Regions from separate parts of the Cytobacillus spartinae genome, predicted to be linked through region 2. Evidence: riboswitches for the same ligand, from Rfam matches in the RefSeq annotation. Region 2 holds a riboswitch; the other holds the start of a gene.
The links. Region 2 has a riboswitch for thiamine pyrophosphate ahead of ACFYKX_RS07885 (ABC transporter substrate-binding protein). Riboswitches for the same ligand answer to the same signal wherever they lie in the genome.
Positions count from the first base shown of each region.

Region 1: another riboswitch for thiamine pyrophosphate. It lies ahead of thiW (energy coupling factor transporter S component ThiW); the one in region 2 lies ahead of ACFYKX_RS07885 (ABC transporter substrate-binding protein).

Region 1 covers NZ_JBIACK010000002.1:46,322-61,913, forward strand. The annotation lists gene ACFYKX_RS06240 (YheC/YheD family endospore coat-associated protein) at 1-1,262, opposite strand, end outside; gene ACFYKX_RS06245 (DUF445 domain-containing protein) at 1,428-2,564, shown strand; gene ACFYKX_RS06250 (YlbF family regulator) at 2,744-3,097, shown strand; gene ACFYKX_RS06255 (D-glycero-alpha-D-manno-heptose-1,7-bisphosphate 7-phosphatase) at 3,269-3,793, shown strand; gene ACFYKX_RS06260 (small, acid-soluble spore protein, alpha/beta type) at 3,882-4,085, opposite strand; gene ACFYKX_RS06265 (Cof-type HAD-IIB family hydrolase) at 4,448-5,314, shown strand; gene ACFYKX_RS06270 (coproporphyrinogen III oxidase) at 5,893-7,416, shown strand; gene ACFYKX_RS06275 (long-chain fatty acid--CoA ligase) at 7,580-9,193, shown strand; gene ACFYKX_RS06280 (enoyl-CoA hydratase) at 9,338-10,129, shown strand; gene ACFYKX_RS06285 (YhzD family protein) at 10,179-10,364, opposite strand; gene ACFYKX_RS06290 (ABC transporter ATP-binding protein) at 10,516-11,415, shown strand; gene ACFYKX_RS06295 (ABC transporter permease) at 11,408-12,661, shown strand; TPP riboswitch at 12,795-12,911, shown strand; gene thiW (energy coupling factor transporter S component ThiW) at 13,026-13,532, shown strand; gene thiD (bifunctional hydroxymethylpyrimidine kinase/phosphomethylpyrimidine kinase) at 13,517-14,299, shown strand; gene thiM (hydroxyethylthiazole kinase) at 14,311-15,138, shown strand; gene thiE (thiamine phosphate synthase) at 15,119-15,592, shown strand, end outside.
Region 2 covers NZ_JBIACK010000002.1:385,789-401,380, forward strand. The annotation lists gene ACFYKX_RS07850 (YjcZ family sporulation protein) at 167-271, shown strand; gene ACFYKX_RS07855 (YjcZ family sporulation protein) at 408-563, shown strand; gene abc-f (ribosomal protection-like ABC-F family protein) at 977-2,680, shown strand; gene ACFYKX_RS07865 (TatD family hydrolase) at 2,732-3,505, opposite strand; gene ACFYKX_RS07870 (ABC transporter ATP-binding protein) at 3,506-4,243, opposite strand; gene ACFYKX_RS07875 (ABC transporter permease) at 4,246-5,007, opposite strand; gene ACFYKX_RS07880 (thiamine-binding protein) at 5,004-5,297, opposite strand; gene ACFYKX_RS07885 (ABC transporter substrate-binding protein) at 5,310-6,308, opposite strand; TPP riboswitch at 6,425-6,534, opposite strand; gene ACFYKX_RS07890 (cell wall hydrolase) at 6,709-7,299, shown strand; gene ACFYKX_RS07895 (hypothetical protein) at 7,659-7,802, opposite strand; gene ACFYKX_RS07900 (FUSC family protein) at 7,862-8,944, opposite strand; gene ACFYKX_RS07905 (RIO1 family regulatory kinase/ATPase domain-containing protein) at 9,269-9,838, shown strand; gene ACFYKX_RS07910 (hypothetical protein) at 9,951-10,139, opposite strand; gene ACFYKX_RS07915 (hypothetical protein) at 10,279-10,491, opposite strand; gene ACFYKX_RS07920 (hypothetical protein) at 10,644-11,558, opposite strand; gene ACFYKX_RS07925 (hypothetical protein) at 11,721-12,863, shown strand; gene ACFYKX_RS07930 (PIG-L deacetylase family protein) at 12,966-13,622, shown strand; gene ACFYKX_RS07935 (glycosyltransferase family 4 protein) at 13,664-14,950, shown strand; gene ACFYKX_RS07940 (carboxylate--amine ligase) at 14,952-15,592, shown strand, end outside.

The DNA.
Region 1 (15,592 bases), 340 kb from region 2:
ATGATCCAGAGTTTTCCTGTATGATCAACACCAATATCGACTCCAAGCTCTCCTACAATACCTGTAGAGGACTGACTAATGATATTGGCTGTTTCGATAGCTAATTCCTTCATAAGAATGACTTGCTGAGTAGCAGTTTGGCGATCAAACAATGACGATAAGGCTTTTAGTGGTTTCATCGTTTCGCCTCCACGAGCAATGTTAGAAACAAATTGCTGCTCTGCTGATACTCTCGCTACTGTTGAGGTGATTTTCCAATTTTCCTGATAATCTTTATGACATAAAATCCTAAAATCAAGTGGACGTTCATTCAATTTTAATAATGGAATCTCTTGCTGAACTAAGTAGGTGTTTTTGGACTTCCTTTTATTAAACCATTCAGTAAATTGAGATAAAGATTCAAAAGACAGTTCATCTTCATTCTTCGTTCCAGAGGATAGCTTGGCGTGTATTCTGTAGTCTTTCGAGTAGAGCCTGATAATATTTCTCCCTTGGCTACCGTTTATCGGCTTTATATAAACCCCTTTATATTTGTTAAATAAAAGTAAGAGATGATCCTTCGTAAAAAGCATGGAATCAGGAAGATAAGGTTGTAAGTGTTCCTCAGAATATAAGATCTTATGAACTTCCCATTTCGATAGGAACTTTTCATTGAAGATTGGGATTTGAAGCAAGTTAATGGTATCCATTACTGAGCCAAAAGCGCTACTTGATTCAAGTTTTCGGGAATGAATCCGATTGTAGATCACATTTGGTAAAGGTAACATGTCTTTTCGCCAGCTACCATCTTCAAAATAGTAGCCTTCAATCCCTGTTTGAGAAAAGTTCTTAACGTGAAAAACATAAAAAAATCCTCCGATAGAAGATGTCCCGTGATGAAGTTCTTCACAAAAAGCATGAACAGATCGAAAATTTGGTCCTATATTTTCCTCATTTTCCTGAAGCTCAGTCATTAGAGCGATTATAGGGCCTATATAAAGAGTTTTATTGGATTTACGATATTTAGTTAGGAAACGAATTTCTTTTTCAGGAAGAGAGAGCTGCTGGTAAAGGTCCCTTCCGAATACCATCTCATCTTTTCGTAAATCCCCTCTAAATACTCTAACCTGTATTTTTTTTATGCCTAAACTCAACACGATAACTTCTTCAAAGGTTATTCCTAAATAGGAGGCGAGTGAACTACTTATCATAAGGTAATTTTCGTTCTTTTTTTGAAACATTTTATCCGCAATGACCGTAATAGGTAAATAAGAATCAGACATATATATTCCTCATTTATTGGGTTTGAAAACATGATTTAGCCCACACTTTATTTGTACTCGTACTAGAGCTACATTTATAATGAAGAAATGGGCATGTGCTGATATCATCGTATGTAAAAGTAAAATTATGTGTGCTAAATTATAACCATGGAAGGTAGATGTAAAATGAATATTGCTTTAACCATCATATTTATGGTTGTCATAGGAGCCATTATCGGTGGATTTACCAACTCGCTAGCGATCAAGATGTTGTTTAGGCCTTATAAGCCAATATATATTGGGAGTTGGAAAGTTCCCTTTACTCCTGGGTTAATCCCGAAACGTAGAGGAGAGCTTGCAGAACAGTTAGGGAAAATGGTTGTCAACCATTTATTAACACCTGAAAGTATTCAGCGTAAATTTTTGAATAAGAACTTTCAAGATGACATGTCACTGATAGTTCAAAAGGAATTAGATCAATTCCTTAATCGTGATGAGACGTTGGAAGAAGTCTTTGAAAGGTTTGGATTAAAGGATAGTGGAGAACGAATAGAAGCAAAATTAGATGCTTTTATAGATAAAAAGTATGAAAGCTTAATGGAGAAGTATGGGGAAAAACCTATCAAGGTTATTCTGTCTCAAGAGTTAATTGAAAAGGTTAACTCAAAGATCCCACAAATTAGTTCCTATATCCTTTCAAAGGGAACCGACTATTTCTCAAGTACGGAGGGAGAATTACGAATTGAACGAATGCTGAACGATTTTCTCAATGAGAGAAGTGGAATGCTAGGGAACATGCTTCAGATGTTTTTAGGAAATGTAAATCTTACGGATAAGATTCGACCTGAACTCATTAAGTTTTTAAATAGTGAAGGGACGGAAGAACTGATTACTACCCTACTAAGAAAAGAGTGGGATAAAGTTCTCGAATGGAAGATAGAAACCGTTGAAGAACAATTTGGAAAAGACCATCTACGTACGATGATTAAGCAATATAGCCGTAGATTTATAAGGGTAGATCAATTCCTTCAAACACCTATCTCGGTTATAGCGGAGCCATATAAACATGAGGTTGTTGAAAAACTTGTACCTAATGCGGTTCAGATGTTAGGTGATTGGTTGTCAACTCGTATTGAAGTACTAATGGAAAGGCTTCATATTTCTGAAATCGTTAGAGAACAGGTTGAGACGTTTTCCGTTGAACGCCTCGAGGAAATGGTTTTATCTATTTCAAGAAGCGAACTAAAAATGATTACGTATTTAGGAGCTTTGTTAGGTGGCCTAATCGGATTGTTTCAAGGTTTTGTTGTCCTTTTTTTATAAAATACAACTACCACCTTATTGCCATTAAAATGTGCCCAATTCGCAATTCATGACATAGTTTGTTATAGTAGAGTGGATTGTTTTGATGGACTTCTATTGTTGCCTTGTTGCTTTAGGGATTAACACTAAAGAGAAAAAGGCTACTATAGGGGGTTAATGCGGAAAGGGAGATGAAACGTATGGCAGTAAATTTACATGATTCGGCGTATGAATTAGAAAAGGCAATTAGACAAAGTGATGAGTATAATACATTAAAGAGAATGTATGACGAAGTAAATGCTGATCCATCAGCTAAGCAAATGTTTGAGAACTTCCGTAACATTCAGTTACAACTACAACAAAAACAAATGATGGGCCAAGAGATTGGTCAAGAAGAGGTTGACCAAGCTCAAAAAATGGTGGCTCTAGTTCAACAACATGAGAAGATTTCAAAACTAATGGAAGCAGAACAACGAATGAGCATGGTAATTGGTGAATTAAACCAGGTTATTATGAAGCCTTTAGAAGAACTGTACGGTGCGATGCAAGCATAAAGGGTAAATGAAGAAGTCCTTCCTATATGGGGGACTTTTTTATTTTGCCATTCTTAAATTGAATCCCGCTTCAGATACTTTTTCCTGTTTAAAGGTATTTCTTTTCGTATATTCTTATAACTAGGAAGTTTTAATGTGACAGATTACTTTTATAAGACAGTGAGGTTAATTATGAAAAGAGCTGTTTTTTTAGACCGTGACGGTGTATTGAATGAGGTTTTAACTGATCGAGTCAAGTTCGTTAATAAGCCAGAACAGTTATTTTTACTAGATGGTGCAGCTGAGGCAGTGGCTGAGATAAGTAAAGAGGATGTTGAAATTTTTGTTGTAACTAATCAAGGTGGAGTTGGACTAGGGTTCTTAAAAGAAAAGGAGTTACACAGAATACATCAGCATTTGGAGAAATTAGTAGAAGAAAAAGGTGGGCGTTTTCGAGAGATTACTTACTGTCCACATAAACCTAAAGCCGGATGTGAATGCAGAAAGCCGAATGCAGGAATGCTGTTAAACCTAGCTGGAAAATATGAAATTAACCTAGAAAAAAGCGTCATGGTTGGCGACCATGAAAGAGACATAGAGGCTGGACAAAAGGCTGGTTGTAAAACCGTTTTTATTGGTGAAGGGGAAACGAATGCTGATTATCAAGCAGCATCGTTATTTGATGCAGTTGAAAAGATAAAAGAAATGGTACAATAAATACGTTTTTTTAAAAGAAAGAATCCTCCTTAATATAAGAGAGGATTCTTTCAGTTTCTAAGTAAACTTGCTTACTAATTAAGTAAGATTAAAATTGTCTTCCGCCTAATTGTTGCTCAGCCATTTGTACTAAGCGTTTTGTAATTTCTCCACCAACTGAACCGTTTGCTCTTGAAGATGTATCTGGACCAAGATTTACGCCAAACTCTGTTGCAATTTCATACTTCATTTGATCAATTGCTTGCTTTACGCCTGATACGAGTAATTGGTTTGAATTGTTGCTTCTTGCCATGTTAATCATCTCCTTGGTGTAGTTTTATTGTTTGTTACATTTCTAGTTTTGTTACGAAATTTAAGATTTATTCATAGCTGGACCTTGGTAATTTTTTCAAGGTTAATTTCGTCATGATAAAAAAGGCTTTTGTTGCTTTTCGAATATTGTCACTAACATGGATGCCATGATACTTCGTGGGATTTTTTCTTCTCTAAATCCGTTTATGGGAAGTATAAAGTATTTTATATAGCAGCTAAGTTTAAGAAAAGAGCCTAAAAAAAGAAATCATAACTTTGTCCCTATTAGTTGTTCTAATCAAAGTAAATCGCACATACATGTGTTGTAAGGATAAAAACATCGAGAATAGGGGGCAATATAAAATGATTTATAGGTTGCTTGCATTAAACATCGACGGAACACTTCTCCAATCAAATGGTCGGCTTCACAAGTCAACAAAAGAAGCTGTAGAATATGTTCGTCAAAAAGGAATTTATGTAACACTTGTTACTTCTAGAAGCTTTCCATCTGCAAAAAAGGTGGCGAAGGCTTTAAAGTTAGATTCTAAACTTGTCACTCACCGAGGTGCATATATTGCAGATACATTAGGCAAGCCCATTCAGGCAAAACGTATCCCTGAAGACATTACTTTCGAGATTGTCCGTTTACTAGAAGGTTTTTCCTGCCAAATTAGAATTGTTCACGAAGAATATTCATTAGCAAATAAATCAAAAGTAAGTAATAATCTACTAGCAAAGACAGTCTTTACTTCTGGCGACCCTGTCTTTTATTCTCAGCAATTCGTTGATACATTAAGTGATACTCTACTAGATGACCCGTCAACACCTCCTAAAATGGAAGTGTATTTTGAACATAAAGAAGACTTAGAAGATGCCCAAAAAGCAATGCAAAGTATGTTTGCAGAGGTTGATCTTGTAAAATTAAATGATTTAAGATTAGATATTGTCCCAAAGGGAGTTTCTAAGTTAAATGGATTGTTATACTTAGGGGAACAACTGGGAATTAGTAGAGATGAAATGGTTGTCATCGGAGATTCCGTCGATGATATTGACATGCTCGAGCAAGTAGGATTGGGAGTTGCAATGGGTAACGCACCTGTCGAAGTAAAGCAGGCAGCTGATTGGGTAACTCGTTCAAATAACCAACAAGGTGTCGGGTACATGGTAAAAGAGCATTTTAGAAAGCAGCAACCGATTGAATTCCTACGCAAAATGAATATCATTAAATAAATTATTTGGGATGATCATACTTTGGTGGTCATCCCTTTTTTGGTTTATTTCGTGTGTGATGAGGTTGCTAAACAATACTGCGATGAGTCGGGGGGAATTAAAGGGCTGGTTAACATTATTAGGCTGGCAGAAAGGTGTGAAGTGTGGTCGATATCCTAGGACTTGCCGAAATGTTGTGAAGAGTCGCCGATAAATGTAAGATACTCGCTGAAATATGTGAAAAAGTGACCGATAACTATTAGATACTTGCCGAAATATATAAAAAAGCAGCCGATATCCTGACTGCGCTCGAATAAGTTTTTGGTTTGGCGAATAAAAGTGGTTGTTTGTCCAATAAAACAAAAGCAACGGCGAATATATTGCTCTATATGTCCATTATAACCATGTGGACGGCGAAAATAAGGTGGAACAAGTCCAATATACTCCGGAATACACCTCGAGAATAACCATGCTATAACCTGAATTTCCAAAAAACTAGTCTCCCTAATTTATTGACCTCATAACATCCATTCAGTACACTTAAAAAAGTTAACTTTTTAAGACAAATTTATGTTCAAATATATTTTAAAGGTGATCTTATGCAAATTTATATAAAAGGTATTGAAGATGAGCGGTTTCATCGTCCCCTTCAATTAATAGCAAACCTATTCTTTGAAGAAACTGAGATACTATTCGCGGATAAAGGCAAGTCTACCGACATTACCGTAGAGTTTGCCCTAATTATCGCGGAAACAGTAAAGGCTCGAGCAACTCTTACAGATCAATCGGGTCAAATTTTCACTGCTTCTTTTGAAAAAGACCTCCCTAATAATGAGACTGAAAAAGACCGATTTAGACGAATAAAAACAGCTGTGTCTCATGTATATTTAACCGTTTTACAAGATTGGACAGGTATGATTCAGAAGTGGGGAATTTTAACGGGAATTCGCCCAACCAAGCTGCTCCATAAACTACTTCGAGAAGGTATGCCAAAAGAAGAGGCACATAAGAAGTTGATGGATGAGTATCTGATAACGGATGAGAAAATATTTTTAATGCAACAAATCATTGATCGACAATTAACGGCAGTACCAGATTTGTATGAATTGCAAAAAGAAGTAAGCATTTATATTGGCATTCCTTTTTGCCCAACTAAGTGCGCGTATTGTACATTCCCTGCTTACGCGATTAATGGACGTCAAGGTTCAGTGAATTCTTTTTTAGGCGGCCTTCATTTCGAAATGAGGCAAATTGGTAAGTGGTTAAAAGATAACAATATCAACATTACCACGGTCTATTATGGTGGTGGGACTCCGACAAGCATTACAGCAGAAGAGATGGACATGCTGTATGAAGAGATGTATGCTTCATTCCCAAATGTTCAGGATATTCGTGAAGTAACGGTGGAAGCTGGTCGACCTGATACGATAACTCCTGAAAAGTTAGAGGTACTAAAAAAGTGGAATATTGACCGGATCAGTATTAATCCTCAATCCTATATTCAAGAGACATTAAAAGCAATTGGGAGACATCACACGGTTGATGAAACGATTGAAAAGTATCATCTTGCAAGAAAAATGGGGATGAATAACATTAACATGGACCTAATTATTGGTTTGCCAGGAGAGGGAGTCAAGGAGTTTACTCATACTTTAAATGAAACGGAAAAACTAATGCCTGAATCATTAACGGTTCATACGCTTTCCTTTAAACGTGCTTCTGAGATGACAAAGAACAAGGATAAATACAAAGTGGCTGATCGGAATGAAGTAGAGGATATGATGGAGCTTGCTGAAAAGTGGACAAAAGATCACAATTATCTTCCGTACTATCTGTATCGCCAAAAAAACATTCTTGGTAATCTTGAGAATGTCGGGTATTCTCTACGGGACCAAGAGAGCATCTATAATATTATGATTATGGAAGAACAACAAACCATCATTGGTTTAGGCTGTGGGGCAGCTAGTAAGTTTATTGATCCAGTGACAGGAAAAATCACTCAATTTGCAAATCCAAAGGATCCTAAATCGTATAATGATGGATTCGAAGATTATACGAATAAGAAAATAAAGATCTTAAATGAATTATTTATGAAAAATACCAATGTGAAAGAAGAAGTCTAACTCGTTTAGGCTTCTTTTTTCCTTTGATGTTAAATTATTCTAATATTATGAATTTACAGACAGGATTTTTTCGAAAAAAAGAGAATGTTTTATATATAGCCTGTCATAAGATTTTACGAGCTAGGTTTTGAAAGCGTTTACTAAATGGAGGGATAAAATTATTATGATGCAAACACCTTTAACAATGACGCAAATGATCAAACGAGCAGAGAAGTATTTTCCTAAGAAACAGGTCATTTCACGAACAACAAAAGGGATTGAACGATTTACTTATAAGGAGATGGCTGAAAGAACGAGAAGACTAGCTGATAGTCTTGAAAAGCTTGGAGTACAACGAGGAGATAAGGTTGGTACACTTGCATGGAATCACCATCGTCACCTGGAGGCTTACTTTGCAATCCCATGTAGTGGTGCAGTACTTCATACAATTAATATTCGCTTAGCACCTCAACATATTTCATATATTATTAACCATGCTGAAGATAAAGTATTACTGATAGACGCTGACATCGTTCCATTAATAGAAAAATGTAAGGATGAATTCACAACAGTTGAAGCTTACGTCATTATGACAGATGAGGATGAGCTTCCAGAAACGACATTATCTCCTGTCTATCACTATGAAAAGCTGCTTGAAGAGGGGAACCCTAATTACGAGTATCCTGACGACCTTGATGAGAATTCACCTGCTGGTATGTGTTTCACATCAGCAACAACAGGTAATCCGAAAGGGGTCGTATATTCTCATAGAGGAACCGTTCTTCACAGTATGGCACTAGGAATGGTTGATAGTGCGGCTGTTAGTGAAAAAGATGTTGCTCTACCTGTCGTACCAATGTTCCACGTTAATGCTTGGGGATTGCCATTTGCAGGAGTCTGGTTCGGTACAACTCTAGTACTACCTGGACCATATTTTACTCCGAAGATTTTAGCAGAATTGCTAGAAGAAGAAAAAGTTACCATCACAGCTGGTGTTCCAACCATCTGGTTAGGGCTGTTAAAGGAACTCGAAGAAAAGAAATATGATTTAAGCAATCTTCGCTATATTCTATGTGGAGGTTCAGCTGCACCAAAAGGAATGATTAAAGCGTTTGAACAGAAGCATAACATTCCATTTAAGCATGCCTATGGTATGACGGAAACGAGTCCTTTAGCAGTTATTTCTACTTTAAAAAGCTATCAAGAGGAGCTTTCAGAAGAAGAAAAGCTAGAAATTAAGGCGAAGCAAGGTATATTAGTTCCAGGCTTAGAAATGAAAGTCGTTGGAAAAGACGGGGAAGTCGCTTGGGATGGAAAAGAGATGGGAGAACTGGCACTTAGAGGTCCGTGGATTGCATCTGAGTACTTTAAAGATGAGAGAACGGCTGACACATTCCGTGATGGATGGCTCTATACAGGGGATGTTGTCACACTTGATGAAGAAGGCTTTATGAAAATTGTAGATAGAACGAAAGACTTAATTAAGAGTGGTGGAGAATGGATTTCGTCTGTTGATATTGAAAATGCGTTAATGGCACATGAAGCAGTGTTTGAAGCAGCAGTAGTAGCTGTTCCTCATGAGCAGTGGCAGGAGCGCCCAATTGCATGTGTTGTTTTAAAAGAAAAAGATGGAGCGACAAAAGAGGAACTTTACGATTTCTTAAAACCGCAATTTGCAAAATGGTGGCTTCCAGATGATATTTTATTTCTAGAAGAAATTCCAAAGACTTCGGTCGGAAAGTTTTTAAAACGCGCTTTAAGAGATCAAGTTCAAAAAGATTACTTACAAAAGAATTAAGTTTAAAAGGGTCAGAGATTTATCTCTGATCCTATTTTCATCTATTAAATTACAAAAATATTCATAAATATTAGGAAAGTGGTTTTTTCTATATAGTAAAGCCGATATAATAAAAATAGTGAGATAAATGGGAGGGGTATAAAAATGTCTACTCAGTTTGTAACAAACACGGTGAATGTTCATGTTGAAGGACGCGTAGCAACTGTTCAAATGAATCGCCCACAAAGCCTAAATGCATTAGATAAGGAAATGATTAAGGGGCTAGTTGCAAGATTAAAGGAGATTAGCACATCCGATGATATTGATATTGTTGTATTAACAGGAAATGAGCGAGCGTTTTCTTCCGGTGGAGACATCAAATCCATGCTTTCTACGGTTAAAGATGAAAACGATTTCTACAATATTATGGATGCTATTAATGAATTGGTTGTAACTATTTATAGCCTTCCAATGGTAACAATAAGTGCTGTATCCGGTGCAGCTGCTGGACTAGGATTAAGCTTAGCCTTAGCAACTGATTACATACTTGCTGATGAAAATAGTAAGCTAGCAATGAATTTTATTGGGATCGGACTCATTCCAGATGGGGGAGCTCATTTCTTCTTAGAGCGCAGATTAGGAGAAGATAAAGCAAAGCACCTAATTTGGGAAGGTAAACCGTTATCAGCTGAAGAGGCATTGAAGATTGGGTTAATTCATGAAGTAGCAGTTGATTATAAAGAGGCTTTAAATAATAAAATTGCGGAGTGGCAAGCAAAGCCACTACAGGCGATGATTAAAACGAAAAAGATTCTTGCGGAAAGAAATCGCCCACATTTATTAAAGACGTTAGAGCTTGAAAAATATGCTCAACATAAAATGAGACAAACAGAAGATCACATGGAAGGCATTCAAGCTTTTATTGAAAAGAGAAAGCCTCAATTTAGAGGAAAATAATGCTCTTAAACAAAAAGACTGGCTCTCTGTAGAGGACCAGTCTTTTTGTTTAACGGTGGAACAGAATTAACTTTCCACTTGGAGAGGTGCATCTGTGTGTTTTTTCTAGAGCATCTTTTTCTTTAAGCATTTTTTCACCTAAAGCTTTTGCCTCGTTGTCATCCTTTGCCTCAAAGCCTTCATCAAGGATTTTCTCTCCATTTGCTTCAAAAGCTGTTAATTTGTAAGTTTTCATATGTAAATCCCCCTAATTTCAATATTCAGATAGTTGATTATACTATTATTCTTGCATAATTTATTCTTTCTTGCAAAAGAAAATTTTTTGTGGAAAAATGAACCTTTTTTAAAACTTACCCGTATAAGTTAATGAAATGGAGGAATGAGAGATGGTATTAAAGCTAGAAGGTGTTTCGAAGAGGTTCGGAAAATTTACAGCTGTAGATGCTTTGTCAATATCGATTCCAGAGAAGGAAATGTTCGGATTCTTAGGGGCAAATGGTGCCGGAAAAACAACAACTTTTCGAATGATATTGGGGATTTTAGATGCAAGTGAAGGTTCTATTAGTTGGGATGGGAAGCCCATTAACTATACCACTAGCCATTTAATCGGCTATTTACCAGAGGAAAGGGGACTTTATCCAAAGCTTAAGGTTAAGGATCAAATTGTCTATTTAGCCAGATTAAGAGGCATGGAAAAGCAAGATGCTTTAAAAGAGCTAGACTATTGGTTAAATCGATTCAAAGTTCCTGAATATGCCAATAAGAAGGTAGAGGAACTTTCTAAAGGGAACCAGCAAAAAATTCAATTTATTGCATCCGTTATTCACAAGCCAAAGTTATTAATCCTGGATGAACCGTTTAGTGGCCTCGATCCTGTAAATGTAGAACAGCTAAAAGATGCAGTTCTTGATTTAAAAGAGAAAGGAACTACGATTGTTTTCTCAAGTCACAGGATGGAGCATGTGGAGGAAATGTGTGAGCATTTGTGTATCATGCATAGAGGAAGCCCAGTTGTTCACGGATCTTTAAAAGAGATTAAACGCAGTTTTGGTAGAAAAAATTTAATCATTCATGGAGATTTAGATTTTGGGTTCCTTAAAAACTATCCAGGTGTGACTAAAGCAAAAACAACTCCGGAAGGTATTCATCTACAAATTGAGGGAGAAGAGACTGCTGAGAAAATTTTAAGTGAGGTTGTAGGAAAGGGTTTTATTCGAAAATTCGTTCTAGAGGAGCCTTCCTTAAATGATATTTTCATAGAGAAAGTAGGTGCATCCTATGAATAACTTTTGGATCATATTATTTCATACTTACCTGAGCAAATTAAAAACAAAATCATTTATTATTACAACCATTATTACAGTGGGTATTATTCTAGCATTAACCAACTTGGAAAACATAATCAGTACTTTTAATGATGGAGAAGATAGTGATAAAGTTGCTGTCATTGATGATACAGGAGCACTATTTCAACCCTTGGAGGAACAATTAAATTTAGTTAATGAGGAAGTTGAATTAACGAAATTAGATGCTAGTGAAGCGGATGGAGAGAAGGAAGTTGAAGAAGGTAATTATGATGGTTTACTAGTGTTATCTTTTAACAATGAAAATCTTCCTATTGCTACCTATAAATCCATGACGATTGCAGATACTAGTTTACCTATGGATTTACAATCTTCTTTACAACAGATTAAAACTCAGCTTGCAGCAACACAAATCAATTTAACTTCTGAACAATTGGGTAAACTATACGAACCTATTTCGTTTGAGCGAGTGGCTCTTGAAGAAAATGCGAAAACGGCAGAAGAGTTAAATCAAGCTAGAGGACTTGTTTATGTTTTACTATTTGTTATCTATTTTGCTGTTATTCTGTATGCGAACATGATTGCCATGGAAGTAGCAACGGAAAAGTCATCACGCGTTATGGAGATTTTGATCTCAAGTGTATCTCCTATTAAGCAAATGTTTGCAAAGATACTAGGAATTGGATTACTTAGCTTAACGCAATTAGCTGTTTTGTTAGGGGTAGGGTATTTCTCTATTAAACAAAATTTAAGCTCAATGGAAGGCGGATTCTTTAGCTTCTTTGGCTTTGGTGACGTTCCTGTTGCAACCATTATCTACGCTGTCGTGTTTTTTGTACTCGGATATTTCCTGTATGCAACTTTAGCTGCATTTTTAGGATCTTTAGTAAGTCGAATTGAAGATGTACAGCAGATGATTACGCCAATGACACTAATGGTTGTGGCGGGCTTTATGATTGCCATGTTCGGGCTAGGTCAGCCAGAAACACCATTCATAACGATTACTTCTTATATTCCGTTTTTTACACCTATGCTCATGTTCATGCGAGTAGGGATGCTATCATTACCAGTGTGGGAGCCGATTCTTGGTATCGGAATTCTTTTAGTAACAATTATTATATTAGCTGTATTTGGTGCAAAGGTATATAAAGGTGGAGTACTTATGTACGGAAAATCTAACTCTTTTAAAGATATTAAGAAAGCCATTGATTTAACAAAAAATGATTAATGAGAGAAGCTCCGTTTATCGGAGCTTCTTGAGTATTTAAAAAGGGTATTTTCATATATTGGTTATAGTTTTGATGAAAATTTGTTTGCAACTAAATATGGTTATGTTATAGTAGCTATGAAAATAGCATAATATGTGTCACTAGGGGTGCCGGATAAATGGCCGGCTGAGAGTAAGACCCGTATTTAAGTCTTTGACCCTTTTACCTGATCTGGTTAGTACCAGCGGAGGGAAGTGTATTGACTGACGTCTACATACGCAGATTCCTGTTGCTGGAGTCTGCTTTTTTTGACTCCAACAATAGAAATTTGCATATTTAACTTCCCTCCATGCTAAGAAATTACATCATTGGAGGGATTTTTTTATGAGGAAAACACACAAAATGACTTTGACAGCGATGATGGTCGCAATTGGAACCCTTACAAGCCACATGTTCTATATTCCAATTGGCTTTGCAAAGGTCTTTCCTATGCAGCATTTCATCAACGTATTATCAGCTGTCCTATTAGGACCTTACTATGCAGTCGCTCAAGCCTTCACGGTTTCGTTGCTCCGGAACATCATGGGGACTGGTTCATTATTTGCTTTTCCAGGAAGTATGATTGGTGCTTTATTAGCAGGATTAGTATTTTTAAAAACCAAAAAGACCATCTATGCAGCATTTGGTGAAGTGATCGGGACAGGGATTTTCGGTGCTATGCTTTCTTATCCCATTGCGACTTTGCTTTTAGGAAGTGAAGCAACTCTATTTGGTTTTATTCCTGCGTTTATTGTTAGTTCACTGAGTGGAGCAACGATTGGTTTTATTATTTTAACAGCGTATTTTAAAAAGGTTGGAGAAAGAGGGGGACTAGGGTGGAAACAGCATTAACAATCGCAGGGTCAGACTCCAGTGGTGGGGCAGGAATTCAGGCTGATTTAAAAACCTTTTCAGCCCTAAAGGTTTATGGGATGTCAGTAATTACTGCAGTAACAGCTCAAAACACGACAGGTGTACGTTCCATTGCGACCATTCCAACAAACATCATTCAAGACCAAATGGAAGCGGTATTAGAAGATATTCCAGTAGGTGCAGTGAAAATTGGGATGCTATCATCCTCACACGTTATTAAAACAGTTGTATCAACTCTTGTAAATGTTAAGGCAACGAATATTGTTCTTGATCCAGTAATGGTATCAAAAAGTGGTCATCACCTTCTTGAATACGAAGCGGTTCAGACATTAAAAGAAGACCTAATTCCTATAGCAACGATTGTGACCCCAAATCTTCCAGAAGCTGAAGCCATTTTAGGAAGGAAAATTCTTTGTGAGGAAGATATGAAGGAAGCATGTCAACAACTAAATGAGCTTGGACCTAAATATGTACTTTTGAAGGGCGGACATTTAGAAGGAGACCCAGTTGATGTCCTTTATGATGGCACCGAGTTTCATCATTTTTACCAAGAAAGAATACTTACAAAAAATACACATGGTACGGGATGTACTTTGTCTTCGGCAATTGCTGCACATTTAGCAAAAGGAAATAGTGTGGTAGATTCAGTACATTTGGCTAAGGAATACATTACCGGTGCAATCCAGCATAGTATTTCTATTGGTCAAGGACACGGGCCGACTCACCATTTCCATCAGCTATGGTAGGGGGTAAATACGTGAAGTGTGGTGAAATTAAGCATCTTTTTAAGCTTATTAAAGACAACAATCCATTAGTTCACCATATCACCAATCAAGTTACGATTAATGATTGTGCAAATGTTACTTTAGCGATTGGCGCATCCCCCGTTATGGCAGACTACACGAGGGAAGTAGAGGAAATCGTTAGTAAAGCTGATGCCCTATTGCTAAACCTTGGGACCTTTAACGAGGAGCGGTACCAATCTATGAAAGTAGCTGGAAAAAAAGCCAATCAACTAGGGATTCCCATTGTTTTTGATCCAGTTGGGGTTGGTGCTTCAAGCTTTAGAAAAAACAAAGCACTGGAACTTCTAAAAGAAATTGATATTTGTATAATACGAGGAAACTACGCTGAGGTTAGTAGCTTAGTTGGATTAGGCGGAAAAGCAAAAGGTGTGGATTCGGTAAATCTTGAAGAGAGCTCGAATGATGTGATAAAGATTGCGAAACTAGTCGCAACAGCATTCGATTCAATCGTGGTAATAAGTGGGGAAATAGATGTTGTCACCAATGGACAAAGAGCGTGCATAGTTGAAAATGGAGACGAATGGCTTTCAAAGATAAGTGGAACGGGATGTGCTTCAGGCTCTTTAATTGCTTCATTTTCAGCGGTTACAAACGATTACTATCTTGCTGCAGTTGCTGGAATATCTACGATGGGAGTATGCGGAGAAAGAGCAAAGAAGGCTCTGGAAAAAGCGGATGGATTGGGAACATATAGAGTTAAGCTAATGGATCAGCTTTCTAGTATGGATGGAGATACATGGGGGAGAGAGGTGAGAATATATGAAGTGGAGTATGGATGAAGTTTTAAAGTTGTATTTAGTAACAAAGGAAGATATGCACATAGATATTCTACTTAAAAAAGTCGAAGAAGCTGTAAAAGGCGGAGTCACGATGGTTCAGCTAAGGGAAAAAAATTCTTCTAGTCATGAATTCTATAATAAAGCAATACGATTAAAAGAGTTACTAATTTCTTATAAAATCCCACTCATTATTAATGACCGCGTAGATATCGCATTGGCTATTGAAGCAGACGGGATCCATGTTGGTCAAAGTGACCTCCCTGCAAAAGTAGTGAAATCAATGATTCCTGATGGCATGATTCTAGGCGTTTCGGCAAGAACGATTGAAGAAGCAACGAGAGCAAAAATGGCAGGCGCACATTATATCGGAGTAGGTGCTTGTTTCCCAACCTCTACCAAGAATGATGCAAAGCTCATTCACCATGATTTAATAAAAGAGATTAATACGAAAGTA
Region 2 (15,592 bases):
ATTTTTGAGAGGGAGAATGATTCAATAAACGCCTACTGGATAACCTTTTTTAGCCTGTAGGCAAATCAACATGATGAAAAAGTCTAAAAAATGTGCGTTTGTCTATTCGCACTTTTTGGGTCAAATGAATAGGATATATTGACTCAAAATAAGGAGGTAATAAAAAATGTCAGGTACTGTTGGATACGGCGGCGGATTCGCGCTACTTGTTGTTCTGTTCATTCTTTTAATTATCATTGGTGCTTCTTGGGGCTACGGATACGGTTACTAATAAAAGGTTCTAAACTAAACTCATTCGTGTGTGTAAACAGTTAGAAACCTAGCAGTTTCAGGCTAATGTGTTTTTCTATTATTAAATAGAACATGTTCACGAATTGAGGCCTATTTAAAAGGAGGGGATATTAAACATGTACGGATATGGCGGATATGGTGGCTATGGATACGGTTGTGGCTATGCAGCGCCAACGGCAGTTGGAGGAGTTGGCTACGGTGGAGGCTTCGCGCTGATTGTAGTTCTATTTATCCTATTAATCATTGTCGGTGCTGCTTGCTTTAAGTGGTAATGAGATAAGGTTAGGGTTGTAAAAAGCAGAGGGGCTAACCTCTGCTTTTTATGTTGACAATTAGTGGAAGGATTTATATACTTTAGGTAATTATTTGAAGGGAATGATAAAGGGGAATGAAGTATTAATCTTATTTTTTAGGAAGCGTATGAAAGGATTTATTTCATAAGGATTTTAGGTTGATAGCGATAAGAAATTTAGCTGTTTGCCTGTGATCACTATAACGCAAATTTCCGAAGAATAGGATTAGTATGCCCTTTTTTGTAAATGTATTTGAGCAAGTAAACGCTAGGTTTTTGCATGGCCTTTTTTTGCTCTATATATTTTTATATTTGGCGAACTATATCCTCTTCGGGCTTCCGGAGAGGATTTCTTATGTCAAATTCTCTCCGGCATTAGGAGAGGTGATTTTTATGACGATGATGAAAGTAATCGGAATTCATAAGAGCTTTGGTGACAAAGAGATATTAAAAGATATTAAATTTACAATAAATGCGAACGAGCGAATTGGGATAGTCGGTTATAACGGAAGCGGTAAAACGACCTTAGCGAATATCCTATTTGGAAAGATTGGTTTTGATAAAGGTGTTATTGAAACACCAAATGGTTCACTTAAAATTGGCTATTTACTTCAATCTGTGGACTACACAGTGAATGATTTTCAGCAAGTTTATACTGACTTAGAGAATCATGAATTATTGATTCATACGAGTCAACTAGGCTTAGGGAATATTTCTAAATGGAATCCCAGTAGGGCGGAGCATTTAAGTGGCGGAGAAAAATTAAAGCTTTCTCTTGCTAAGGTTTGGGCAACAAAACCTGATATGCTTATTTTAGATGAGCCTACAAATCATTTGGATTTTAAAGGTTTAAATTGGCTAGTATCCCAATTGAAATCATTTGATGGTCCTGTCCTCATCATCTCACACGATCGATCATTTCTCGACCAAACCGTCAACCGAATATTTGAAATAGAGGATCGTGAGTTGGTTCAGTACAGTGGGAATTACACCGAGTATCGGGAAGAAAAGAAAAAAAGGAGGGAGGTACAGGAACATCAATATACAAATCAGCAACGATACAAGGCCAAAATTGAACAACAAATGGAGAATCTTTCTAGATGGTCTGATAAAGCACATCGTGAGTCAACGAAACAGGATGGATTTAAAGAATATTTCCGAGTGAAGGCAAAAAAGATGGATATTCAGGTCAAGTCAAAGCTGAAGCGGTTAGAGCAGGAACTGGAAAAAAACAAAATTGATAAACCTAAAGAGGACACGAAGATTTTGTTTCAGTTCGATTCATCTGGTAAGCGCGGGAAAAGAGTAATAGAGGCCAGTGGTATAGGGAAAAACTACGGAAATAACACATTATTTACCGATTCGAATTTTTATATTAAATACGGAGAAAGAGTAGGAATCATAGGTGAGAATGGGGCCGGAAAGACTACTTTTATAAGGTTATTGCTCGGAGAAGAGGAATTAACAAAAGGTGAGCTCTGGAAGAGTGAATCATTGAAAATCGCTTACTTAAGTCAAGACGTTCATGATCTACCAGGGGATATGAGTGCCATAGACTCGCTACAGTTATCCCATCAATCTGAGATTTTCAGAGCCCGGACGATATTTGCAAATTTAGGTTTAAAACAGGATAAGATTATACAGAAAGTCAATTCTTTAAGTCTAGGTGAACGAATTCGTGTCAAGCTAACTGATATTCTAATGAAGAACTATGATTTATTGATACTCGATGAACCGACAAATCATTTAGATTTACCAAGCAGGGAGCAACTAGAGGAAACGCTTTCTGAGTTTACAGGTACCATTTTAACCGTTTCGCATGATCGCTATTTTCTTGAAAGACTCAGCGATAAGCTGCTAATTTTTGAAAATAAACAAATCAAGCGATTTGAAAAGGGGCTTAAACAGTATTTAGGAACCGAAAAATCAAAAAAGTCCAGAGATAGTCATAAGGAAGAGGAACTTATGGTCATCAATAACCAAATAACGGCGATTTTAGGTGAACTAAGTTTTCTTACGCCAGGGGAAGAAAAATATTTGGAATTGGACCATCAATTTAAACAGCTTATGGAAATGAAAAAGCAATTATTAGGTTAAAGACTCAACCCCAGCAAGGATACTTCTAGCTGGGGTTTAGGATTAACGTATTTAGAGCCCATAAAAATCTTTTGTGTTCCTATAAATTTGCTCTAACACCTCAGGTTCAGTAAGCTTCTTAATTTGTGATATGACCTTAATAGATTCCTTCATCATAGTCGGGTTAGTAAGAGTACCCTTAAATGGCCCTTCAAATGCCCATGGACCATCGGTTTCAACCATTATTTGTTCTAGTGGGTAACAACGAACCAGATCTTGAATTTCTTTTTCATATACAATATCAGGAGTAACTGAAACAAAGTAACCATTATTCTTCATTCTTTCAAGAGTTTTGTAATCGCCTTTAAACCAATGAAAATGTGCTTTAGTTACAGAATGCTTTTCAAGAAGGGTACATGCAATTGGAGCATCATCATATACAGCGTGAAGAACAATTGGTTTATCCAATTGTTTACTTAAGAGGATAAACTGCTCCAATACCTCTAAATATCTTTCTAATGAAAAATTAACAACGTTTTTACCTGTTCTTAAGTAGAATGGGAGACCAACCTCACCAATTGCAACCATTTTATCTTGATTTTCTTTAATCCAATTGAAAAGTTCTTCAAGCTCCTGTCCTGGTGGAAGAGCCTGTTCAGGGTGAAACCCAAAAGCTGGTTTCACTTTCTCGAACTTTTCAGCTAAAAGCAAATTTTTCTTACAAGAATCCAAATGAAAAGAGACAGAAATTATGCTTTCTACTTGATTGGTCATGGTCATGAGTTGTTCTAACTCATCATCTTTATAAAGATCAAGATGCACATGAGCATCAATTAAATTAACCAATTAATCACTTCCTTTTAGAGAAAAGTGTACTTTCTTTTTCCAGTGTAAGAAATCTTCTTGGAGTAGAAGCTCTTCTGAACGAGGTCTATCAAAAGGTACCAAGAAATCATCTTTTACATTGGCAGGTTTATTAGACAATATGATGATTCGGTCAGATAGGAATAAGGCTTCTTCAATGTTATGGGTAATAAATAAAATCGTTCTACGATACTCTTCCCAGATAGACAACAACCATTTTTGCATATCAAGACGAGTTAATTCATCTAAGGCAGAAAAGGGCTCATCAAGGCAAATGACTGGCTGGGGGCTTTGGAGTGCGCGAATAAAGGCTGCCCGTTGTTTCATACCTCCAGAAAGTTCATGGGGAAATGCATCTATATACTGCTCAAGACCAGCTATTTGTAACATCTCTTTTGCTTTCTCTTTGTCTTTTTTTCCGTGCAATTCCTGTCCTAATAGTACGTTTTGCAAGACGGTTCTCCATGGAAGTAGAGAAGGAGTTTGTGGCATGTAACTAATATGGCCACGATTCCCCGTAATTTCTTGATCTGCTAATTGAATCGAGCCTGTGTTGGGGGAAAGGATTCCTCCGATGAGATGAAAGAGGGTACTTTTTCCACTACCCGATGGACCAAGAATAGAAACAAATTCACCTTCATTTATCGAAAAACTTAAGTGTTGGATGACCGGGTTATTCCCGAACTGTTTTGTTAGATTCTTTACTGTTAAGAGACTCAAGGTTATTCATCCCCCTTATTCTGCCATCGAACAAGCCTATTTTCTGCAAGTTTTATCATTCCAAAAAAGATTAAGCTTAGAATCATAATTGCAAAGATGGCTACAAAGACTCGATCTGTTCGGAAGGAGGAGGAAGAAAGGGTCATATAAACACCAATACCGCCTTTTGCACCTAGCCATTCGGATATGACAGCGCCCATTACACTATAAGTAGCAGAAATTTTTAAACCTGAAAAAATAGAAGGTAGGGCGTACGGAAATTCAAGCTTCCAAAATAATTGACTCTTTGTTGCTCCTGCCATTTTCATATAATGAGTCAATTCCGGGGCTGTTTGCTTAAAGCCATCTAAAGCTGCGACGGTTATTGGAAAGAAACATACGAGTGTTATAACGATTATTTTCGGTAGCAATCCAAATCCAAACCAAATGACAAGCAGCGGAGCAAGGACGATAATCGGTACATTTTGAGACAGGATTAACAATGGATAAACAGATTCTCTAATAAATGGAATAAGATGTAGAATAATGGCAGTAACTAAGCCAATGCATGATCCTATCAATAGACCGAGGAGAGCAAGCTTTGTTGTTGAAAGTAAATGTGGAGAAAAATTACCCCACCCAATAATTGCTTCACTTCCTATTTTTGATGGAGGAGGTAAAAGCCAGTCAGGTACTTCAGCTACCTTTACGATAATTTCCCATAGAATGAATAAAAGGAGGAGAACCAGTGCAGGTCTCCATCCTCTTTTTAACGAAGTCTTCATGGACGATATTTCTCCGTAAGTTTATCCATGGACACTCCATCAGGCTGATACAAAATTTTTACCTGAGAAATTACATTGCTACTTCCTATTTCAATCATCCTCTCATTCATCTGAGTGATGATTTGAAGTAAATGTTCAAGATTTCCTTCCATGGTTGTTTCTAATGGATGAACCTCGTATTTAACACCAGATTCTTGAATAATTGATATTGCCTCATCAACGTAGGGGATTACACTTTCCCCATTTTTTGTTTTCGGCAGTATTTGAATACTAACAAGCGCATTGCTCATTCAAATGCCTCCTTACTCAGGTAAAAATTCGTTTGTGAATGCTTTTTCAGCTTCCAATTCTTTTTCTAATAATCCATTTTCATACATCCAAGAAGCATAGTTCTCCCAAACTTCTTGTTTTTGTACTCCCCATCTATTTGCATCATCTTGATATTTTGGGGATAGCCATTCTTGACTTGCTTTTACTAAATCAGCATCTAGGTCAGGTGCAGCAGCTAATAAAATTTCTGCAGCTTCAGCAGGATTGTCAATCGTAAATTGATAGCCTTTAGAAACAGCTGCTACAAATGCTTTAACGGTTTCAGGGTTGTCTGATATCATTTTCTCATTTGTTGTTAAAACTGGCGTATAATAGTCTAGTTTCTCCGAGTAGTCCGTTAAGTAGACCATATTAATTTCTTCTCCGCGTAGCTCTGCCTCAACACCAGTCCAACCATAATAAATCCAAGCAAAGTCAATATCTCTTTTAACAGCTGTGAAAAAATCGGAATCACCCATGTTTACAAAAGAAACTTTACTTACATCTGAATCTTGTTGTTGCATCAGTGAAGCGATAACAGATTCCTCCACGGGAGAGCCCCAACCACCATACGTTTTGCCTTCAAAATCTTTAGGTTCTTTAATATTTTTCTCTACAGGAGAGGCAAAACCAGACGTATTATGTTGAATAATAGCTGCAATTGACACCAATGGTACTCCTTGAACACGAGCCTGTGTAACACTTTCTTGGTAACCTATTCCGAATTCAGATTGACCTGAAGCTACTAGCTGATCTGCTCCAGCTTCACCAGGCATGATAATCTCAACATCTAGGCCTTCTTCTTCAAAGTAACCCTTATCAGCTGCTACATAAAGTCCCGTATGATTGGTATTCGGTGTCCAGTCAAGTACGACAGTAACTTTCTCTAGTTCTTCTTTCTTCGGGTCGTTTGCAGATTCATTTTCTTCGTTTGCGCCACACCCAGCTAATAAGAATGCAGTGGATAAAATTGCTAACCATTTTTTCTTCATATAGTACCTCCTAGGTTGTTCATGCAAGAATAGAAGAGGATAAAAGGAATGACCCTAACAAAAAAGCACCCAAGGTAAGAACCTGGGCGCATATTTACAAACAATATATGTACAACATTGTTTTAGAATATGTTTCCTACGCTGGTTTTAACCAGATCAGGTTCAAAGGGTCAACATCTTAAGGATGAAATCTCAACCGGCAACACCGGTCCCCCTACTATTCTTACCTATTTAATTGCATTTTCATTATAACAGATTCTTTTTTTTTGGCTAGCAAAATGAATGTATTATTTTAGAAAATAGTTCTTTTATCTCTTGTGGTAAAAATTGGCGCGAAAATTCAGGGGGAAAGTATGTTACCGTAGTAGGTATGTTAAATTAAAAAAATGGAGGAGATACGATGAAGAAGATTGTAGGTTTACTTACAATTATGATCATGTTCTCATTCCAACTAATGAATGTTGGTTCTAAATCATCTGCCCAAACGATTGATGGGATTGATATATATACAGTTAAGGATGAGGACACATATTTTAAAATTGCCCTTGAACATGGAGTATCTGAAATCGAGCTACAACAAATAAACTTTAATAGCCATTTAAAGGCCGGAGATAAGATTATTGTTCCTAAAGGAATCACAGAAAAGGAAAAAGATTTATTAGCAAGGCTAGTTCATGCGGAAGCAAAAGGGGAGCCATATGCGGGGAAAATAATGGTTGGATTAGTTGTATTAAACCGTATGGAAAGTGATGAGTTCCCAGATACGATTAAAGATGTTATTTATGAAAAAAGACAATTCCAACCGGTTGATAACGGAATGATCAAAGATCCAGCTGGTGATGAGTCAAAAGCTGCTGTCGAAGCTGCAATTGCCCTTAAAGGACAAGCTACTGACGCTTTATATTTCTTCAATCCAGATCAGACTAGCAGCAAGTGGCTTCGTACAAAAACAGTTACGACTGAAATTGGGAATCATCGTTTTGCGAAATAGTTGTATTTGTGGCAGGCTCTTTTGGCTTGCCTTTTGCGGTTTTGGTTTGTCGGATTTAGTCGAATAATCGATAAGTTGAAAAAATCGTGCATATAAATCTGAAATTCGTTCATAAATTTAGAAATTCGTGCATATAATCGGAAATTCGTGCATAAGTGCTTGATTTTCTTATACAAAATTAATTAAGCTTATCAAATTGACAAAACGTCCTAATTTTAAAAAGAAATCTTATGCAAATCGATCCACTAGCACAAAAATTTCCGTATTCATACATTAAAAAAGTCACTCATCTGAACTTCGTACTAAATACCAATAATATACAGAAAGAACAAGGTCAAATATGCCTTGTTCTTTTCATTTTATTCAACCGGTTCTGTAGTTTTATTTTCTTCCTTTGGAGTGATATGAGATTCAAAACCATATCCTGTAGAGCTTATTTCTAAGACCTCTTTTTTTTCGTCCTGTTGATTCTTTTTATAATCTTCGTTCGTATTGTTTATCATTTAGCTAGTCACCTCAAGGTTAGGATACTCCACGAGCAAATAACTATGCTAGCTCAGCTTCATACATCCTTATTAAACTTTTGAACAGGAACGGTAATGGCTTGTTGTTTCCACTCGCTTTTATGTATTTTCTGAAGATCCTGTGCTAAAACATCGATTGAAAGCAGTTCGAAATAAATGATTGCTTTAGAAGGAAAGTGTTGATGTTTAGTAGTATGATCTTGAACATCTATTTTTTTCCTCATCTGCCAAAACTCTTCAGATAGATCATTAATTAATATTGAATGCTCTTTTGGAATATTGTGATTCTCAGAACTTAAAATATTTGATATTGATTTGATGGTATGATTCACTTTTAGTTTTTCCGTCGAGTTGAAGATATCTTTTTCTACGGGCATATAAATTAAATTTCCAATATGGTAAAGGATTTGTCTTATAACAAAAAGTTTTTTATGCTCATAATGATACTCACGCATTTGTAGCTTTGTATGGCGATGGTACTTCCATTCCTCACGCTGAAATTGGCAGAGTTGCTCTGTCTTCTCAACTTGCTTCATTAATTTTTCAAACGTTAATAGATTATTTTTATTGATTTTGCCATTCATCATTTCCTTTATTCGTTCCATCAATAAATTGGCTGATTGTTCGTATAAATGAGCCGTATTTTTAACAATATCTTTTGAATAGTTAGGTGGAAAAATAAAAATATTAACAAGAGTAGAAACAGCCAGGCCAATAGAAGTAGTCGTTAATCTTACAAAGAAAGACTCTAAATAATGGTCATGTGTGGTTGGAATCATATTTACTGCTGTTAGCGTTGCAACGAGAATCCCAGCTTCTAGTTTAAGCTTGTGACAAGTAATAATGGTCAACACGGCAGATAATGCGTAGGTGATAGCTTGGTCACCAAATATATAGGTGAAAATCATAGAGTAAGCAGCCCCGATAGCTGAAGCCGGAAAACGAACTACTCCTTTTTTTATAGAATCAGATGCAGTAGGTTCAATGGTAACAATCGCCGTTATTACTGCAAAAATAGCTGGAAGGTTAAAGTATTGGCATAGGGCTGCAGTTACAAAAACGGCAATTCCAGTTTTGTAAATACGCCCACCGACAAACTTGGCTTTAAAAAACTTCTTCATTGAGCAAAACCCCATCACATAAGGAATTGAAAATGTACATATGTTAATAATTGTTAGTATGTGCAATTTATATGATTTATAGGCATTTAAGAGATACTTTAAATACTATTAGTAATACCTTAAAAAGAGGAATGTTCCATACAGTATATTTTACTAAATTACAAATGAAAAACATTTAAAATGTAAAATGATACAGTCAAATTGACGACCACGAAAAAACCTAGCAAATCTTGATTGAAATTATACTTTTGTCCGCGTTTCCTACTACAGTGTATTTTCATAGGATAAAGGAAAGGAAATCAATGAAGCTAGGGAGTGAAATCAGTGGAGAGTTATTTTAAAAAAGATAACACGGATCGAGAAGGAAGGATTACTAGAAAAGAGTTAGCGGAATATACTCTTATAGGAGACGGGAAAGATGGCGAGGTGTACAGAATTTCTGATGATAAGTGTGTAAAACTATTTTTTAAAGAAGATATTCAAGAAAAGGAATTAGAAGCGCTTCAAGCCGGACAATCGTCACCAGTTATCCCTCGTTTATACGAATATGGCAAAAATTATATCGTGATGGAATTTGTAAAGGGTACTTCACTTGCACGTATTTTAAAAAAAGAGCAGCAAATTACGGAAGAGTTAACAAATAAAATTTTACTTATGCTCGATGAATTAAAAAAGATCGGATTTACGAGATGGGACACAGAAATACGACATGTACTTATAAATGAAGAAGGAAATCTAAAAGTAATCGACCATAAAAGAGCCTTTTCTTCGGAAAGTCCGGTTCCAACAAAGTTATTAAAAGGGTTCAAAAAGTATGGACTCTCAGGTGATTTTTTAGCACATGTTAATCAACTAAGACCCTCTGTCTACTCTGAATGGAAAAAATATAAATAGGAAAACTAGGTTTAATCTCTTTTAGGACTTTCATATATACAAGCATAGATATGTATCCACCTTTCCAAAGACTTTGCTAGGAAAGGTGATTTTAGTTTCTTTAATAGTCTATTTATAACTTTTTAATGGTTACTCCATCCAATTGGGTGAACAGAACATCGCCTTCTTCATTTGCCCATACTAGGAACTCATCTTCTACAGAAAGGAATATTCCCTCGCAAAAAAGTTTCTCTGCTCCTGACAACACTTCTAGTTTATCACCTATTGTAAAGACCTCGTTCAACTTGTGTGCTAGACTCATGGATTAGCCTCCTATATATGAATTTATTAGTCTATATATAGTATTAAAAATTGAATTGAGTGTAAGGGCATAGACCTATTTTCGAGATAAGTATACAAATAAAAAATGACTGGGGATTACCCAGCCATTCTAGTAAAGACTATATTTTGCGGACAGTGATGTTATCTAAATTAGTTGTATTTAGATCACCATCATCGTCAACCCATACAAGGACATTTCCACTTGCATACACAAATGAACCTTCGTCGATGTCGTCATCACCAGATAATACCTCAATTTTGTCCCCTAATGTTAAAATTCTATTTAGAAACTCAGCCATATTATCGATGTCATTCCCACCGAAAAATGTCATGTTGTTTCCTCCTTTCTTTTTAGTATACTCTATCTTTATGCCGTTTTACGAAAAGTGGAAAGGGCGAATCATCTATTTTTTGCAATATTAGTGAATATGGTCATTTTTACTAGTTTTAAACTTAAATTGGTTAAAAGACTATTAATGATAGGCTAGTACTTTTGTCCTTCTCCATCATCGTCCTTTTCTATATGATCTCTTTCTTGAAAAGGCTCCTCAAAATGACTAGAAGATTCAGGTTCGTCAATCACTTGAAGAAGTTGATTCTCAACTGATGGGGATTCATCTGCTAGGGCATCTTGATAAGATAAATAATCGTTTTCAATAGGCTCAAAGGAGAGATCGTGAGGTAGCTCTAAAATCGATGAATGATTGTCGTTCTCTAAGCTGTGTTCCTCGGCATCCGCTAATTCACTAGATTCCACTTCAAGTGAGTTAGTTCCACTAGATTCCTCCATTAAAATATCTTCTTGTCCTTCATCAGTTATGAGATCCTGCTCAAGTATAGGTTTACTATCTTCGTGAATCTCTTTATCAAAAGGATCTTGAGTAGCTATCAACACCTCGGTTAATTCATGGTTCAGATTAAAATTTTCATCCCTAGATACGCTTTCTTCAATATCATTCTCTATTTCAGATTCTAATTCTGGGTCAGAATCCTGTTCGAAGTTCCCCTCGTACTTAGCAAAGGTTATGATTTCTTCGTCAACTGTTTGACGGTCATCCTTTATGTGTTTTTGTTCTTTTGATTTATGATTTTTATAACTTTCTTTATTCTTTTTACGGTCCTTTTTTTTAGGGTCGTGAACCTTCCGTATGCTTATTGGACCTCCAAGGTGCTGAACATTCAGTTCACCTGAGCTATTAACCCAAATTAAAAGATTATCAGTCGCCACAACAAATGAGCCTTTATAGTCTAGTCGTTTATCACCGGAGAAGACCTGAATATGATCCCCCATACTAAAAATGAAGTTAAGTGCTTCAGCAGCAGTTAAGGATTGCAAAAATGATAATTGATTTTTGAACTTAGATGAAAAAGGATTTTCCGAATCATTCCTTTCTACCATATTAATCACTCCTTTATTAAAAATAGGTTAAAACCTTTATCTATATATATGTCTAGAATAATGGAGAGTTCAGCCTATTTTTCCATTATTATACATTCCTAATCACCTATATTTTGCATGGGAATAAGTTGGTATTAATATAAAATCTTTGGAGTGAAAATAATGACAAATTGTTATTTATATATAAATGAATATATTACGCCGAAGATCTATTCTGAGTACTTGCTGAAGAAATTTATAAGGGAGCTCTCGTGTCATAATCAATCGATCTACATCAGTTACCTACACAAAAATGTTTTATCTAAGAGGACGAGTACGAAAGACGAGCTTGGTGGGAAAGTCTCAACCAGAACGGGCATGGATAATGGGGAAGGGCAAATGACAAATCGTAAAAAAAATCCGAAAGCTTATGGACATCGTAAAAGGAAGAAGAGGTTCTCATTTAGGCGTTATAGAAATCAATTTGAAGTAAGGTATATAGGAAGAGAAAGTCTCAACCAATTTAAAATTGACTTTTTGTCTCCACCTATAAAAGAATCGGTAAAATATGATATAAAAGACAGCACTTTAATCTTTGAAGTGAAAGATTCAAATGCCCTCGAACCTAAAGAAGATGTCAAGGAATCAAATTTTAGACCAGTGTTTAGTGTAAAGCCAGTTCAAGAGAAAACTGTTATACCTTCTAAAGTAGAAAGCGTGGGAGAATATCAAGAAGAAGAGATGCAACCTATAAACGAGGAAGCCCAGGTAAATTCGGCTGATCCTCTAAATATAGAAGGAAAAGTGGAATTTCAGGAGGATAGATTGATCCATCATATAAGTGAGCAAAGCCCGGATGAACCTAAGGATGAATGGGTGGAATCTAATGATAAAAATAGCATTCCGGACTCTCTCATTAATTGGGACCATTTGACAAATGTTATACAAGATAAAATGACATCATCACCAAATATGTTAGATTTCAATTTTCTAGAGGAAATCTCTTCAGGTTCTCTAGAAAATCAACCTGAAGTGGTTATTGAAGTAGATCAAGTGGAAGACCAATCTATAGAAGAGTCATCCTTTGAACTGGCTAACACTTCTATAGACTATAGAGTTAACCATGTACGTGAAATTCCTTTTCTCGGTAGAGCACTTACATTAGGAGATAAAATCAAAGTGTTTTATGGGAAGGAACTAATAGACTCAGGTTCATTTGTTACGACAGGGCAAGACTATTTTATATGGGTAGATTCAGATGGTTCTTTAAGACTCCAACTTATTAGTGGAGGAATTACAATAGGCAAAGGTAGAAGTAAAAATTAAGATTTTGTAAAGAAAGGCACTAGCCCACGGCTAGTGTCTGTTTCGTCTAATAGACCTATTACATATATTAACCGTAATACAAGATTTATAGGAGTGAAGGGAATGAGAGAGTGTGTGTTAGTCATTGCTGCCCATCCAGATGATGAACTTCTGGGGTTGGCTGGAACTCTAAAAAGACTAGTAGATAGCGGTTGTAAGGTTGTTTCGGTCATTACAGCATTAGGGAGAAAAGAAGAAGCTCACCACATACAAGATATGGGACGGTTAGCAAATAAAGAGATTGGGATAGATGAGGTTATTTTTCTTGAATATCCTAATCTAGAATTAGAAATGTTGCCACTTCACCAACTAAATAAGGATATTGAAGACTTAATAAATAAGTATAACCCTGATAAAATTTTCACTCATCACTACGGTGATTTGAATCGTGATCATCAAATAACCTTTCAGGCAGTGTTAACAGCGGCAAGACCACTTCCAAACAGGAAACCCATTGAATTACTTACCTTTGAAACCGTTTCGTCAAGTGAATGGAATATTCATACGAACGATAAGACATTTAAGCCAAATTATTATGTCGATATCACAAGTACCATTGATGACAAGATAGCGTCACTTAAGTATTACGATGTGGAAATGAGAGACTACCCTCATCCACGCTCATACGAAGGTGTAAAACATATGGCAAATGTTAGGGGAATGACTGTCGGGGTACCATATGCAGAAGCATTTGAAATGATAAGGAGGATTTGGAAGTGAAAGCTGAGTTAATTTTTCCATACCCATACATCATCGAAAAGATGGATCGTTACTACCGAGTAAAATCAACCTCATTTGAAACGATAAACAAGGAGAAAATCGGAAAAAGAAAAGAAAAATCTAAAAAGAAAAAGAAGTCCAAAGAAAAGCCAGGAAAAGCAAAGCTATCTATTCTAATTGCTACGTTCTGGGACTATCCGCATACGGGAGGCTTATCGAATTATATTACCACCCTCAGTAACGGACTGAAAAAACAAGGACACAAAGTAGACATTGTGTCACCGAATCAATTTTCAAGTGCGAAGGTTGGAGAGTTAAGAGAAGCCGTTGTTCCTGAACTTAAGACATTCTTTCATAATCGATATGGAACAAGCAATAGCAAAATTATTCAAAGCTCACGACTTTTGTACATTTATGAGGAAATGTTGAAAAAAATGGACTTGAGCAAATATGATATATTCCACGCTCAGGACCTGTTTACAGCTAATATACTAGGTCGTTTTAATGAAAGCTATGGAAAACCGCTGTTTTTTACTCCGCATGGGATGTTCACGTTCAGTAGGCTACAGTTTAATAGAATCGAAAAGGGTTCAATTGAAGAAGTCTACTATACTGAAATGGAGAGAAAGGCCATTCAGTTTGCCAGCCATATCATCATTTTAAGTGATTCGTTCCGTGAACCTTTGAAAAAGCTTGGAGCCATAGAATCAAAAATGACTACAGTGAATACGGGAATTGATTTTGATGATAAAGCAGCAAAAAAAGGAGCGAAAAAGAGTAATAGCCTCGTGATTTCAACCGTAGCTAGGTTGGGACCTAGAAAGGGGCATAAATATTTACTAGACGCACTAAATCAAGTCAGAAAACATATTGCTAATGCTGAGGTACTCATCGTAGGTGATGGCGAAATGAGAACTGAATTAGAAGAACAAGCAAAAACATTAAACCTAACTAATGTTAAATTTCTTGGAACCAGGGATGATGTTCCTAAGATTCTTGGTCAAACAGATATTTTTGTGTTACCTACAATCAACGACAACTTACCAATATCCATCATAGAGGCAATGCACAGTGGAACAGCCATTATTTCCACTAATTGCGGAGGGATACCAGAAATCATTAAGAATTACCAGACTGGAATTATTGTAGAGCCTGGAGATTCTAAGGCACTTGCTACAGCCATTAGGTATCTACTTAATAATCCAACCAATAGGGAGAAAATAGCTACTAATGCTTATCAATATGCAAAAAAACATTTAACGAGTGATGCCATGCTTTTAACTATTGAAGATATATATAATAGATTTCTAGATAGGGAGAAGGGGTAGAATGGAGCATGAACATCCTGCTGTTGTTCTCGATTTTAGCGCAAACGGAGTTGGGATAATTCGAAGTCTTGCGAGAAAAGGTATAAAAGTTTTTGCGTATGACACAGAAAGACCTTTTCTTACCGGGAAGTCTCGGTTAGCCCAATGTGGGGTGTGCCCAAGTCCATTAAACGAGGAGAAGGAACTACTAGATTTTTTGATTGATTTATCCAATCGTTGTCCCGTAAAACCCGTATTATTTGCGGGTGCTGATGACTATGTTATTTTTATTTCTAAATATCGAGAAGAATTGAGTAACTATTATCTTTTCTTGTACCCCGAACACGACATGATTGAAGCAGTACTAGATAAGAAGAAATCTTATGAATTGGCTGTAAAACATCATATTCCATGTCCGAAAACTTACTTTGTAGAAGGGGAGGAACAGTTAGAAAAGGCGATTGAAAAGCTTGATTTTCCTTGTATTCTAAAGCCTGTACATGGGCATGAGTTTCGGAAAAGTTTAAATAAAAAAGCGATTTTAATTGAGAATTCGGATCAATTAAGAATTGAATATCAGATGTATAGAGATTTAGGGGAGCTAATCATACAAGAAATTATACCAGGGGATAACCAATGCTTTTATAAAGTGGCGACTTTCTA